Regions from separate parts of the Paenibacillus sp. MAHUQ-45 genome, predicted to be linked through region 2. Evidence: riboswitches for the same ligand, from Rfam matches in the RefSeq annotation. Region 2 holds a riboswitch; the other holds the start of a gene.

Region 1 (5,521 bases), on a different contig from region 2:
CCTAATCTTCTGGAGCAAGGGCCGATTCGGCAAGCTGCAATCCTTACTGGATGACCGTGCTCCGCGCCGTTCGGTGACGAACGAGGCTTCAGACAATCATACGCCGCGCTTTCCCTACAAGGGAAAGCAATGGTTCATACTCGGAATATTCATTGTTTTCTTCTTTACCTATGTGGGTACGGAAATGAGCCTGGTAAATTTCATGCCCGCCATCTTCATTGCCAAGCTGGGCATGTCTGAATCGGGGGCAGCCCTGACCGTTACCTGCTTCTGGCTAGCGATGTCGATAGGACGATTGTTCGCTGGGGTACTCGCCGAGAAAATATCTTACCGTGTCTATGTTCTGGGCAGCTGCCTGATGACCGTGTTGCTGCTGGCCCTGTTTCCATTCACGGAACATCGTCTTGTTGCCTTTGCCATTATCATTCTGCTGGGCTTGTTCATGTCCGGTCTTTTCTCCATCGCCTTGGTCTTCTCCAGCAAATTAATGCCGGGTACCGAGGAATCCACACCAAGTATTATGATCGCCTCCGGCGGGATTGGCGGAGCACTTCTGCCACTACTTACCGGCTGGTCGATGGATCACCTACAAGTGACGCAAACGGCCGGACTGCTTGCAGCATTGGCTAGTGTTCTCTTCCTGCTCAGCCTTGCTGCCTGGAGAATACGTCCCGGACAGGATTCCGCACAGACAACACCCGGCCATTAAGGCCGGGTAATCATAATTTGCTTTTTGGGGTAATGTAGATTGTGTTGATATCCTGTACATAAGGTGGTACTCATGATGGATATGCTATCTGCCGAACCCCTACTACATACCGCACTGCTCCAGTTTATTTTCCCCTTCTCCATCAAGCAAGGGGCGTCTGCACGACTGATTTCCGAACTGGAGAAGAGCGGATATACTTCTTTTTCTCTCGATAAAAAAGAACTGGAAGACGCTTATTATGGCAATGGATACCGTGTCTCCCACGAAAAGATGGAGCGCACCTATCTGCCTTTCGCAGCCCATGTTCTGTTCCCACAGGATGATGATAAGGATTCTTTCCGACGCTTTTCACGCGTGAATAATTTGACCTGCCGAATGGAAATGTCACAACTGAACGTAGCCTTCCGGGTACTCTCCACAGATCTGTTCATTTGCCCGTTTCAGACCGGTTTTGTAACCCTGCGGGTGCAGATTGAGGAAGAAAAGCTCCCCTTTAGCATCGCCTTGGAATTTGCCGACCGTTTCCGTACCCTTGAGAACGTCAGTGTACAGGATGAACTGATGGTTATTCACAGCGGAGAACGGTCCTTCCGTCAAGTCGAGGATTTTATCTTTAATGGTCTGGCGGATGGGCTGAAGCCGTTCTTAGACCAATCCGAGCTGAACGGGGCTTATTTTGAGACGCTGCCTTTTTTTGTAGATGAACGTATGCTGGTACAAGCCTTTTATGGTCTGGAACCGGATGGAGATACCGATGATATCCCTTTGAACATACGCTTTCGCGCCTCCCAGCTTGATGGGCTGGATGCGGCCAATCGCCCCTACATCAGTGCCAGCGATCCTGGATACATCGAACAATACTGTCAAGAGCATACTTATAACCGTTGGGGTCCCCAAACGTATTATATAACCAATGAACAGACCTTCTGCTGCATCAGCCGGGCTGAACGCTCACTCGCCGTACCGCTTGCCAATCAAATGTACGGGGAATATTATTATGGCCTGCTACTTAATATGTTCCACAAGATCGTCCTGCTGAAACTTGCCAATATGCACTCCCGGCTGCGCATCAATCGGGATAATGATGATATTGAGGATCTGATCTTCTACATCAATAAGTTCTCAGCCAAATTCTATTTTCTGGAGCTGATCTCGGGGTCGCAGGGTCGGGAGATTTTCATCCAGCTCCGCAAAGTTTATGGCAACGATGCGCTGTTCGACGAGGTGAAGCAGACACTGAATGATCTGTTTCAGTATCAGGTGCAGTTCCAGTCGAAACGGCGAGATATGCTGCTGATGATTCTGACCGTCTTCACTGTGGTAAGCGGGATATACGGAATGAATCAGGTGATTGACGATCTGGAGGGCAGTATTCAATGGGGCAAAATGATGGAATATTCCCTCTTCCAGTATTTCGCGCTAGCATTAACCTTCAGCGGTATTGTGATCAGCATTGTCCTGACTGTACGGGAGATCTGGAACAGCATCACGGCCCGCCGCCGGAAAAAAATTAAATATCAGGGGTAGTCGAAGCGCCTTAAGCTGCCAAATGAACAACAAAGCTGCTGGACAACGAAAAGATGGGCGTCTATAATTACACCGTAAGCAAGTAGCATCACCCGTTAACTTCATAGCACCAGGGGGGCTGGAATTGGCCGGCTGAGAGTGTATCCCTCAAGATACTGACCCTTATACCTGATCTGGATAATGCCAGCGTAGGAACCGTAATTGAGCATGGCCGCTTTAGGGCCAATGCCATCCTTGCGCAAAGCCGCGTCCCGTTCATCTTCGGGACGCTTTTTTTATGGTATATTTCCGATTAATGCATTTCATGGGGAATTGAATCGCGCTGCCTGCATTTTAGGTAGCGGGTGACGATGTGAAGACGGGAAATTCGCCGGAATTGACGCAGTCATACTGCTGAGGACCGGTACCATCAAAGGAGAGATAGAAAAAATGGGAGTCAAGAAACTGCTTATGCTGAGCCTGACCTGTTTGCTCGTTATCGCGGTTGCCGGATGCGGTAGCAATAACGGCAACTCTGCCGGAAGCAACAAGGAAGCAGACAAGACAAACACTGGCGCCACTCAGACCGCCGGGGAGTCAGGCACGCCGCAAGAACTGACCAAAATCAAGATCGCGCTCGACTGGACACCGAACACGAACCATACGGGGTTATATGTCGCAAGAGATCTTGGGTACTACAAGGAAGAGGGACTGGATGTTGAAATTGTGCAGCCTGGCGCAGCCGGTGCAGACACGATGGTCACTTCCGGTGAAGCCGCTTTTGGTATCGGGTATCAGGAAGGCCTGACTTTGGCCCGCCTACAGGGCGTACCGCTGGTCTCGCTTGCCGCCATCATTCAGCATAATACGTCTGGTTTTGCGGCTCCGAAGAGCAAGGGCATTACCTCTCCGAAGGATTTTGAAGGAAAAACATATGGAGGCTGGGGTTCCCCGGTGGAAGAAGCAGCACTCAAAGCTATCATGGACCCGGAAGGCGCCGATGTGAAAAAGGTAAAGATCATCAATATGGGCGAAGCCGACTTTTTTACAGCTGTGAAGCGGGATATTGATTTCGCCTGGATTTTCTATGCCTGGACCGGTATTCAAGCTGAACTGCGCGGGGAACCAATCGACATGCTCTATGTAAAGGATTACGCGCCACAGCTCGATTATTACACACCTGTGCTGACCACCAGCGAGAAAGAGATCACCGAGCATCCCGAGATCGTCAAAGCCTTCGTTAAAGCGACCTCCAAAGGCTACAAATACGCCATCGATCATCCAGAGGATGCCGCGAATATTCTGATCAAAGCCGTCCCTGACCTCGATCCGAAACTTGTGATGGCCAGTCAGAAATGGCTCAGTCCAAAATATCAGGATGATGCGCCGCGCTGGGGTGAACAAAAGGCCGAGGTCTGGAAAAACTATGCCGACTGGATGTATGGCCTTAAGCTGCTCGAGAAACCAGTAGATACCAGCAAAGCGTTTACGAATGATTATCTCCCGGCAGCACAGTAAATAAGTGTATTCATATTCAACCATAATAGATTAAGAAAGGATTGATTATATTGGCTAACACACTACTCAGCATTCAGGTTATTCCTAAAACTCCTAACAATGAGGATTCCATCCCTTATGTGGATAAAGCTATCGAGGTTATTCAGAAGTCTGGTGTGAAGCATCAAGTGAACCCGCTCGAAACGACGATGGAAGGCGAACTAAATGACCTGCTAGAAGTCGTGCGCGAGATGCATGAAGCACTAGTCCAAGCCGGCAGCCCGAGCGTTATCTCCCAGATCAAAATCGCCCACAATCCGAACGGAATCAGCATGGACAAACTGACGGAGAAATACCGGCCGTGAGATCGTCCTGGAAGCAGATATGGCCGCCCTTTGTGGCGGTCATCTTCTTTTTGACAGTATGGCAGCTATCCGTATCTTTCTTTGATATTGAAAAATGGATTCTGCCTAGTCCCCGCGATATCGGGCATGAATTCGCAGGCAATCCCGCCGGCATCTGGGAGCATACGCTGGCTACACTGAAGCTGACGCTGATCGGCTTTCCCATTGGTACTGGTGTGGGCCTTGTGGTAGCGCTGCTGCTGCACCTGCTGCCGTGGGCGAAACGAGCCTTTTATCCGCTATTGATCCTGAGCCAGAACGTCCCATCCATCGCCTTGGGACCCTTGCTTGTCATCTGGTTCGGATTCGGCTTGCTGCCAAAGATGGTGCTGATTACGCTGGTCTGTTTCTTCCCTGTCGCCGTGGCCGCCATGGGCGGACTGTCACAGAGCGATCGGGTGATGTTGAATTATATGAAAATGGCTGGGGCAAGCAAATGGCAGATTTTCACCAAGCTGGAGTTGCCTCATTCTCTGCCTGCGATGTTCTCGGGGGTTAAAATCTCCGCTACTTATGCTGTCATGGGAGCCGTGGTTGCCGAATGGATCGGCGCCGACAAGGGGATCGGGTATTATATGCAGCTGCAAAAATCAGCCTACCGCACCGACCGAATGTTCGTCGCCATCGTCATTGTTGTCTTGCTGAGCCTGGTGCTCTTCGCCATTATCGCTCTGCTGGAAAAATGGCTGGTGCGCTGGAAGCCGCGCCGCAACCCCTAGAAAGGAGGGATTTCCGAAATGTCTCAACTTACACATACACCTGCACCGCAGGAGCCGGTGAAAAACGAGGCTAGGACTGTCGCTACAGGACTGCACGGATTGCCACCTGCTCTCGAAGTCAGTGCCGTCTCCAAGACCTTCACCCAGCGCCGCCGCTCTACTCCTGTACTAAACAATGTCTCACTAAAGGTGGAGCAACAAGAATTCGTGACCATTCTCGGCCCTTCCGGCTGCGGCAAAAGCACGCTGTTCCATATCATCGGCGGCCTGGAGCAGCCGGACAGTGGAACGGTGAGCATGAACGGAGCCATCGTTACCGGCCAGCGCGGGGAGATCAGCTATATGCCACAGCAGCCAGCTCTCTTTCCTTGGCGGACCATCGAGGATAATGTCCTCTTGTCCCAAGAGATCAAGGGCGCTAAACGGGACGGTAGCCGCGAAGAAGCTCGTCAGTGGTTGGCCAAAGTCGGCCTCGCCGGCTTCGAACGGGCTTACCCGCATATGCTGTCAGGCGGGATGCAGCAGCGCGTGGCATTCCTCCGGGCGCTGCTGGCACCGCAGGAGCTGATGCTCCTGGATGAGCCATTCAGTGCGCTGGATGCACTGACCCGCAGCGAAATGCAGCGCTGGCTGCTGGAGCTGTGGGAGGAAAACCGCCGCTCCGTGCTGTTCATCACCCACAACAT
Region 2 (5,521 bases):
TTTGCAGATAATTAGCATGCAGTGCTGTAATAAAAGCCTCTTGCCGCCAATCATGCAGGCCGAGCAGCGCGCCTATCGTGACGGAGCGATATCCAGCCGCACAGCCTCGTTCAGGAGCATCCAGACGAGCCCGGAAATTTCGTTTAGGGCCCTTAATATGTAGCTTTCTGTATGTCTCCTGATGATAGACTTCCTGAAATAGCGTCAAGCTGTCTACGCCGGCCTCTCCAAGCTCACGGTACTCCTGAACGGACAATGGGTTGACTTCGATACCGATGGAAGAGAAGTGCTTCCGCAGCACCTGAACGCATTCCTTCATATAACTGACAGGGGAGTCCTTAGGAGATTCGCCGGTCAACAGCAGGATATGCTGGATGCCTGTCTCAGCAATCGCCCTAGCTTCTTTTTCGACTTCAGCCATGTCTAGTTTCTTGCGCGGAAAATCATAGACGTAGCTAAAGCTGCAATATTCGCAATGATTCACACAGTAATCTGATACATAGATCGGCGTAAAGAGCTGCATCACATGACCGAATTGACTGCGGGTGACTTGCTGCGCTTTCTGAGCGATAGCCTCCAGATGTCTGCTGGCGGCAGGGGAGAGCAGGGCAAGCAGGTCTTCTTCAGTGATTTTTTGTTTAGTCAAAATGCGCTGGATATTCAGGTCTGTATATTCCGACAACCGCTCTCGAAACGGGAAGCGTTCCAATTCCAGTAATCTATCATAGAAGCTCATATTTATCCTCCTATTGGCTCAGAAATCCCGTCAAGGGCGAAGAAGCGGCGGCTTCTTGTTGTACCGGGCCCAGCCCTGACAAATAAGCAAGCCTTCCTGCTGTTACCGCATTCCGGAAGGCAGCCGCCATACCTAGCGGATCACGTGCCGTGGCGATGGCTGTATTCAGCAGTACAGCGGCGGCGCCCATTTCCATGGCTTCCGCTGCTTCCGAAGGGCGGCCGATCCCTGCATCCACGATGACAGGCAGATCTACTTCCTCAATCATGATGCTGACCAGCTCTTTGGTCCGCAGTCCCCGGTTGCTGCCGATGGGTGATCCAAGCGGCATAACCGCTGCCGCCCCGGCATCCCGCAGCCGCAGAGCAGCGCCCAGGTCGGGGGTCATGTAAGGGAGCACGATAAAGCCTTCTGCAGCCAGCACTTCCGTTGCGCGAATCGTCTCCATATTGTCAGGCAGCAAATAGCGTTGGTCTTTAATAACCTCAAGTTTGATCCAATTGCCCATATCAGCCGCCTTGGCGAGCCGGGCGATACGGATGGCTTCTTCTGCGTTTCGGGCACCGGAGGTGTTGGGTAGTAGCGTCATACTGTCAGGGATATGCTGCAAAATATTTTCCTCCCCCCACTCAGGATTGACTCTCCTTAACGCAACAGTAATGACTTCTGCACCTGATGCTGCAATCACCTCGGGAATCAGGGTATTGCGGTTATACTTGCCGGTGCCGATGAACAAGCGGCTGGTCAGCGCTTTGCCGCCAATCTGGAAGATATCGTTCATGCTGAGAACCCCTCTCTATAATCCGATTTTTTAGCCAAAATATCGATGGTATACTGTACGGGCCTCAGCAGTATCTGAGGTTCCGTGGATGAATACCCGGCCATCCGGGAACAGAGCAATCCGGTGTTTTGCTAAGTCCAACGACAGCATGTATGGATTTCGTCTCACCTCTCCATGCACTGCGAGAATTTCTTCCCATAGTTTCAGATTTAGGCGGCTTGAACGGGCCGGGCGGATCTGCACGGTCTCTCTGCCGCATAATACAGCGGTCTTGGACAGATTGGTCGCAGACAGGAAGGGATAGAGGGGTTTTTCGCCGCAGCTGGGACAGTCGGTACGTTTAAGCTGTTCCGTAACGATCGAGACATGCCGATTCTCCCACAGGTCAAAGGAAACCAGTGTCCCGCGTAGAGATTCCTTCTGTCCGGAGAGCCATTTTAACGCCTCGGCAGTCTGGTAAGCAGCAGTCATCTGTACAGCCGGCTGAATAATACCCACCGAGTCGCAAGTATCCCCTTCGGCGTGAAGCTCGTCAATCAGGCAGTGGAGGCAGGCGCTCTCTCCGGGGACGACCGTCATAGATATACCGCTGCTTCCTGTGCAAGCTCCGTAAATCCAAGGGATACCTGTCTTGGCCGAAATATCGTTAATAATCATTCTGACCTCAAAATTATCGGAGGCATCGAGAATCAAATCGACCCCACGTGCATACTCTACAATCTCATCGGCGGCAGCATCGGCTACAATTCCTTCCACAGTCACATAAGAGTTCACGCTCTGTAGTCTCTGTGCCGCTGCGATTGCTTTGGGTAATCTTTGCTCTGCATCGGCTTCACTGTACAAATTCTGGCGCTGGAGATTGCTCCACTCCACGTAATCCCGGTCGACGATCACTATTTTGCCTACCCCGGCGCGGACCAGCGTCTCGGCAATAGCAGACCCCAGTGCGCCTGCACCCAGAATGAGCACACTGGAGGCGGCTAGTCTTGCTTGACCTTCCGCGCCTATGCCGTGAAAACGTACCTGCCTGCTGTACCGCTCCTGTTCTTCCGTAGTTAGAGTCAATTCGTTCAACCTCCCCCCACAAAATGTACAAACTCTATCCGGTCACCTTCGGACAGCCGGGTGACGCCATATGCGTCCTTGGGCACCACTTCACCGTTTACTTCCACCAGAACTCGCCGCCCTTTCCAGGGTGTCTCTGCCAAAATATCGGCAACAGTAACACAATGCTGTCTTAGTAGGGTGTCTTTTCCATTCAGTTGAACCTGCATATCTTCACCTCCCCTCAAGCCATGCAGTCTGAATGGCTGTGTGGTAAGCTTCTGCTTGTGCCACTGGATCTGCTGCGCTGCTAATGCCAGATAGAATGGCAATCCCCTCTGCACCGCGCCTGATGACTGCTCCGGCATTGTCCGGCTGAATTCCTCCGATGGCAATGACCGGAACCGGGCATCTAGCTGCGGTTTCTTCGAGAATGTCCAGACCACGTGGGGGCAGACCCGGCTTGCTGGCAGATTCATAGACATGGCCAAAAAGGCAATAATCTGCTCCTTCACCCGCCGCGCTGACTGCTTCTTGTGGCGAATGGATGGAGCAGCCGATGCGCATTCCTGGGGCTAAAGGTCGCGCCGAAGTTACACGTAAGCTATGTCCTGCAAGCTGTACACCGCCGGTCCCTGCGGCAAGAGCGACATCCAATCGATCGTTCACAACAATAGCTTCCAGAGGGATGCCTGCTTGGTGCATTTGGGTTACGATTTCGAAAAGCGCTTTGGCTGTAAGCTGTCTATCCCGCAGGTGGAAATAGTCTACATAGGGGAGAACAGCTAGGGAAAGACGCAGCCAATCTGCAAGCGATATTCCTTCCGGGGAGATCAGATGCAGTTCAGGGCCGTTAGCGGCGGGAAATCGTTTTTTCATAAAAGGAATCGCTCCATGTTACGTAATGGTGTTGCACTCCATAAAATCCAACACAAAAAGCCGCCCTCCTGATCGGAAGACGGCTAAGCACGACAACGGAAAACAAGCCATAACAAAAGGCAAGCCCGGACTCTTAACGCGCACTTCCCTACGCTGGTATTAACCAGATCAGGTTCAAAGGGTCCGAATATTGCATTCGTCTCAGCCACGCGGCTCCCCTAGTGTCGGTTCGTATGAGATTGTTAATGTCACTATACACGATTATTCAGGGAGATACAATTGGAAATTGGGAAAATGTTGAATAAGAGTAGACGGATAAAATTCATAGAAATGAGGGCGAAGGTTGTTCTATCTTGGTATAATAAACGATAAGAAGAATGGAGCTAACCGATATGGAATTGCTCGATCCGAGAGTCGATTTTGTGTTCAAACGAATCTTTGGCAGTGAGAATAACAAGGATGTGTTGTTGGCTTTTCTGAACCGTATATTTATTCAGGCTGGAGAACCACCGCTTACCGAGATTATCCTGATGAACCCTTACACCGACAAGGACGATCCGCTCGACAAGCAGTCCATATTCGATGTTTATGCAAAGACAACTGAGGGTAAGCTGATCGATATCGAGATGCAGTTATTCAACAAGTATGATATTGAAAAGCGGACGCTGTTCTATTGGAGCAAACGGTATGCCAGTCAGCTTAAGGAAGGTGAAAAGTACCAGGAGTTGAAGAAGTGTGTGACGATCAACATTCTGAACTATGCTTTCCTGTCAAATGACGAATACCACAGTGTATTTCATCTCCGTGAAGACCGCACTGGAATACAGTTTATTGATGATATCGAGGTGCACTTTTTGGAGCTGCCGAAGCTTGAAGATATGATTCCTTCGAATAGCGGACTAGAAAATTGGCTGCTGTTCCTCAAAGGAGTAGACCCAACCCATTGGGAGGTGCTGAAGATGAATGAACCAGGACTGGAAAAGGCTATGGACACCCTGCAGTACTTAAGCCAGGATTCGGAGGCCCGCCGTTTGTATGAAGCCCGTCAGAAATATCTGCATGACGAAGCGTCAATGATCGAAGGGGCGAAGCAAGCCGGACTTAAAGCTGGTGTTGAGGAAGGAATTAAAGAGGGGATCAAAGAAGGGATCAAAGAGGTTGCCAAGAACATGCTGTCCTTGAATATGGATATCGCTACCATTTCCAAAGCAACTGGATTGTCGGAACAAGAGATTCTTGCGCTGAAAAAGTAGCTAGAGGATTGAAATAGTCAACTCTGTTCCGTGGAAAACTACAGCAAGTTTTATTGTGAATTTAAGAATAATTAGCTATTATATAGCTACAAATAAATACCGTGCTTGTTTTTATCCCCGGGTAAAAACGAAGAAAAGCATTGAGTCTCATTCCCGTTAGGGCCTATTTATTAGGAGGGGTGAGATTCAATGCTTTTTTTAAACCTATATAAGACGAACTTAAGAACCGAACGTAAGGCTCATCGTCACTACGGTGGAATGTTTGGACTTCCGGTCGCTGTTGTCCCCAGATTTCCTCTTTAATACCGCTTCTAGCGGTTGGAATCTGGTGACAAAGGCGATCGCTTCGCTCCTACAGTTCCAAACTTCCCCCTTCACTCCTCTTCGCTTTTCGTTACTTTCTTTTGTTCGGCTTATATAATTCTACTTTCCAGAGGTGCCACGAATGCGAATCTTAAGTGATAAGGATGTTAAAAAAGTATTGAATGTTCAGCAGGTAATTAACCTTGTTGAAGCAGTTTACAGAGCTAGAAGCGATAATAAAACTGAGACATGGCCAACTATTTTCTATGATTTTGATCCAGGCAAGGCAGATATGGACATTAAATCAGGCTACCTCAAGCAAGACAAAGTGTTTGGGCATAAAACAGTTACATGGTTTGCTGATAATGAGGAGAAAAATATTCCGACTTTAATGGGGCTGATTACTGTATTTGATGCGGAATCAGGGCAAGCGTTAGGCGTTACTAACGGTTCTTTCATTACAGGAATACGGACGGGGGCTTCGGGGGCGATCGGAGCCAAATATTTGGCTAGAAAAGAATCTGA

The links. A riboswitch is a leader RNA that binds a small molecule or an ion and turns the genes downstream of it on or off. The one in region 2 is predicted to bind thiamine pyrophosphate.
Region 1: it holds a riboswitch for thiamine pyrophosphate, as region 2 does, so the genes downstream of both, AC3Y23_RS21680 (ABC transporter substrate-binding protein) here and AC3Y23_RS25205 (thiamine phosphate synthase) in region 2, are expected to answer to the same signal.

The regions. Positions count from the first base shown of each region.
Region 1 is NZ_JBYUPV010000011.1:40,207-45,727, forward strand. Features, by position in the region: gene AC3Y23_RS21670 (MFS transporter) at 1-709, shown strand, start outside; gene AC3Y23_RS21675 (hypothetical protein) at 785-2,236, shown strand; TPP riboswitch at 2,338-2,449, shown strand; gene AC3Y23_RS21680 (ABC transporter substrate-binding protein) at 2,666-3,733, shown strand; gene AC3Y23_RS21685 (MTH1187 family thiamine-binding protein) at 3,784-4,077, shown strand; gene AC3Y23_RS21690 (ABC transporter permease) at 4,074-4,835, shown strand; gene AC3Y23_RS21695 (ABC transporter ATP-binding protein) at 4,854-5,521, shown strand, end outside.
Region 2 is NZ_JBYUPV010000015.1:15,292-20,812, forward strand. Features, by position in the region: gene thiH (2-iminoacetate synthase ThiH) at 1-736, opposite strand, end outside; gene AC3Y23_RS25190 (thiazole synthase) at 747-1,517, opposite strand; gene AC3Y23_RS25195 (ThiF family adenylyltransferase) at 1,548-2,582, opposite strand; gene thiS (sulfur carrier protein ThiS) at 2,588-2,791, opposite strand; gene AC3Y23_RS25205 (thiamine phosphate synthase) at 2,796-3,440, opposite strand; TPP riboswitch at 3,569-3,670, opposite strand; gene AC3Y23_RS25210 (Rpn family recombination-promoting nuclease/putative transposase) at 3,833-4,693, shown strand; gene AC3Y23_RS25215 (ornithine cyclodeaminase family protein) at 5,139-5,521, shown strand, end outside.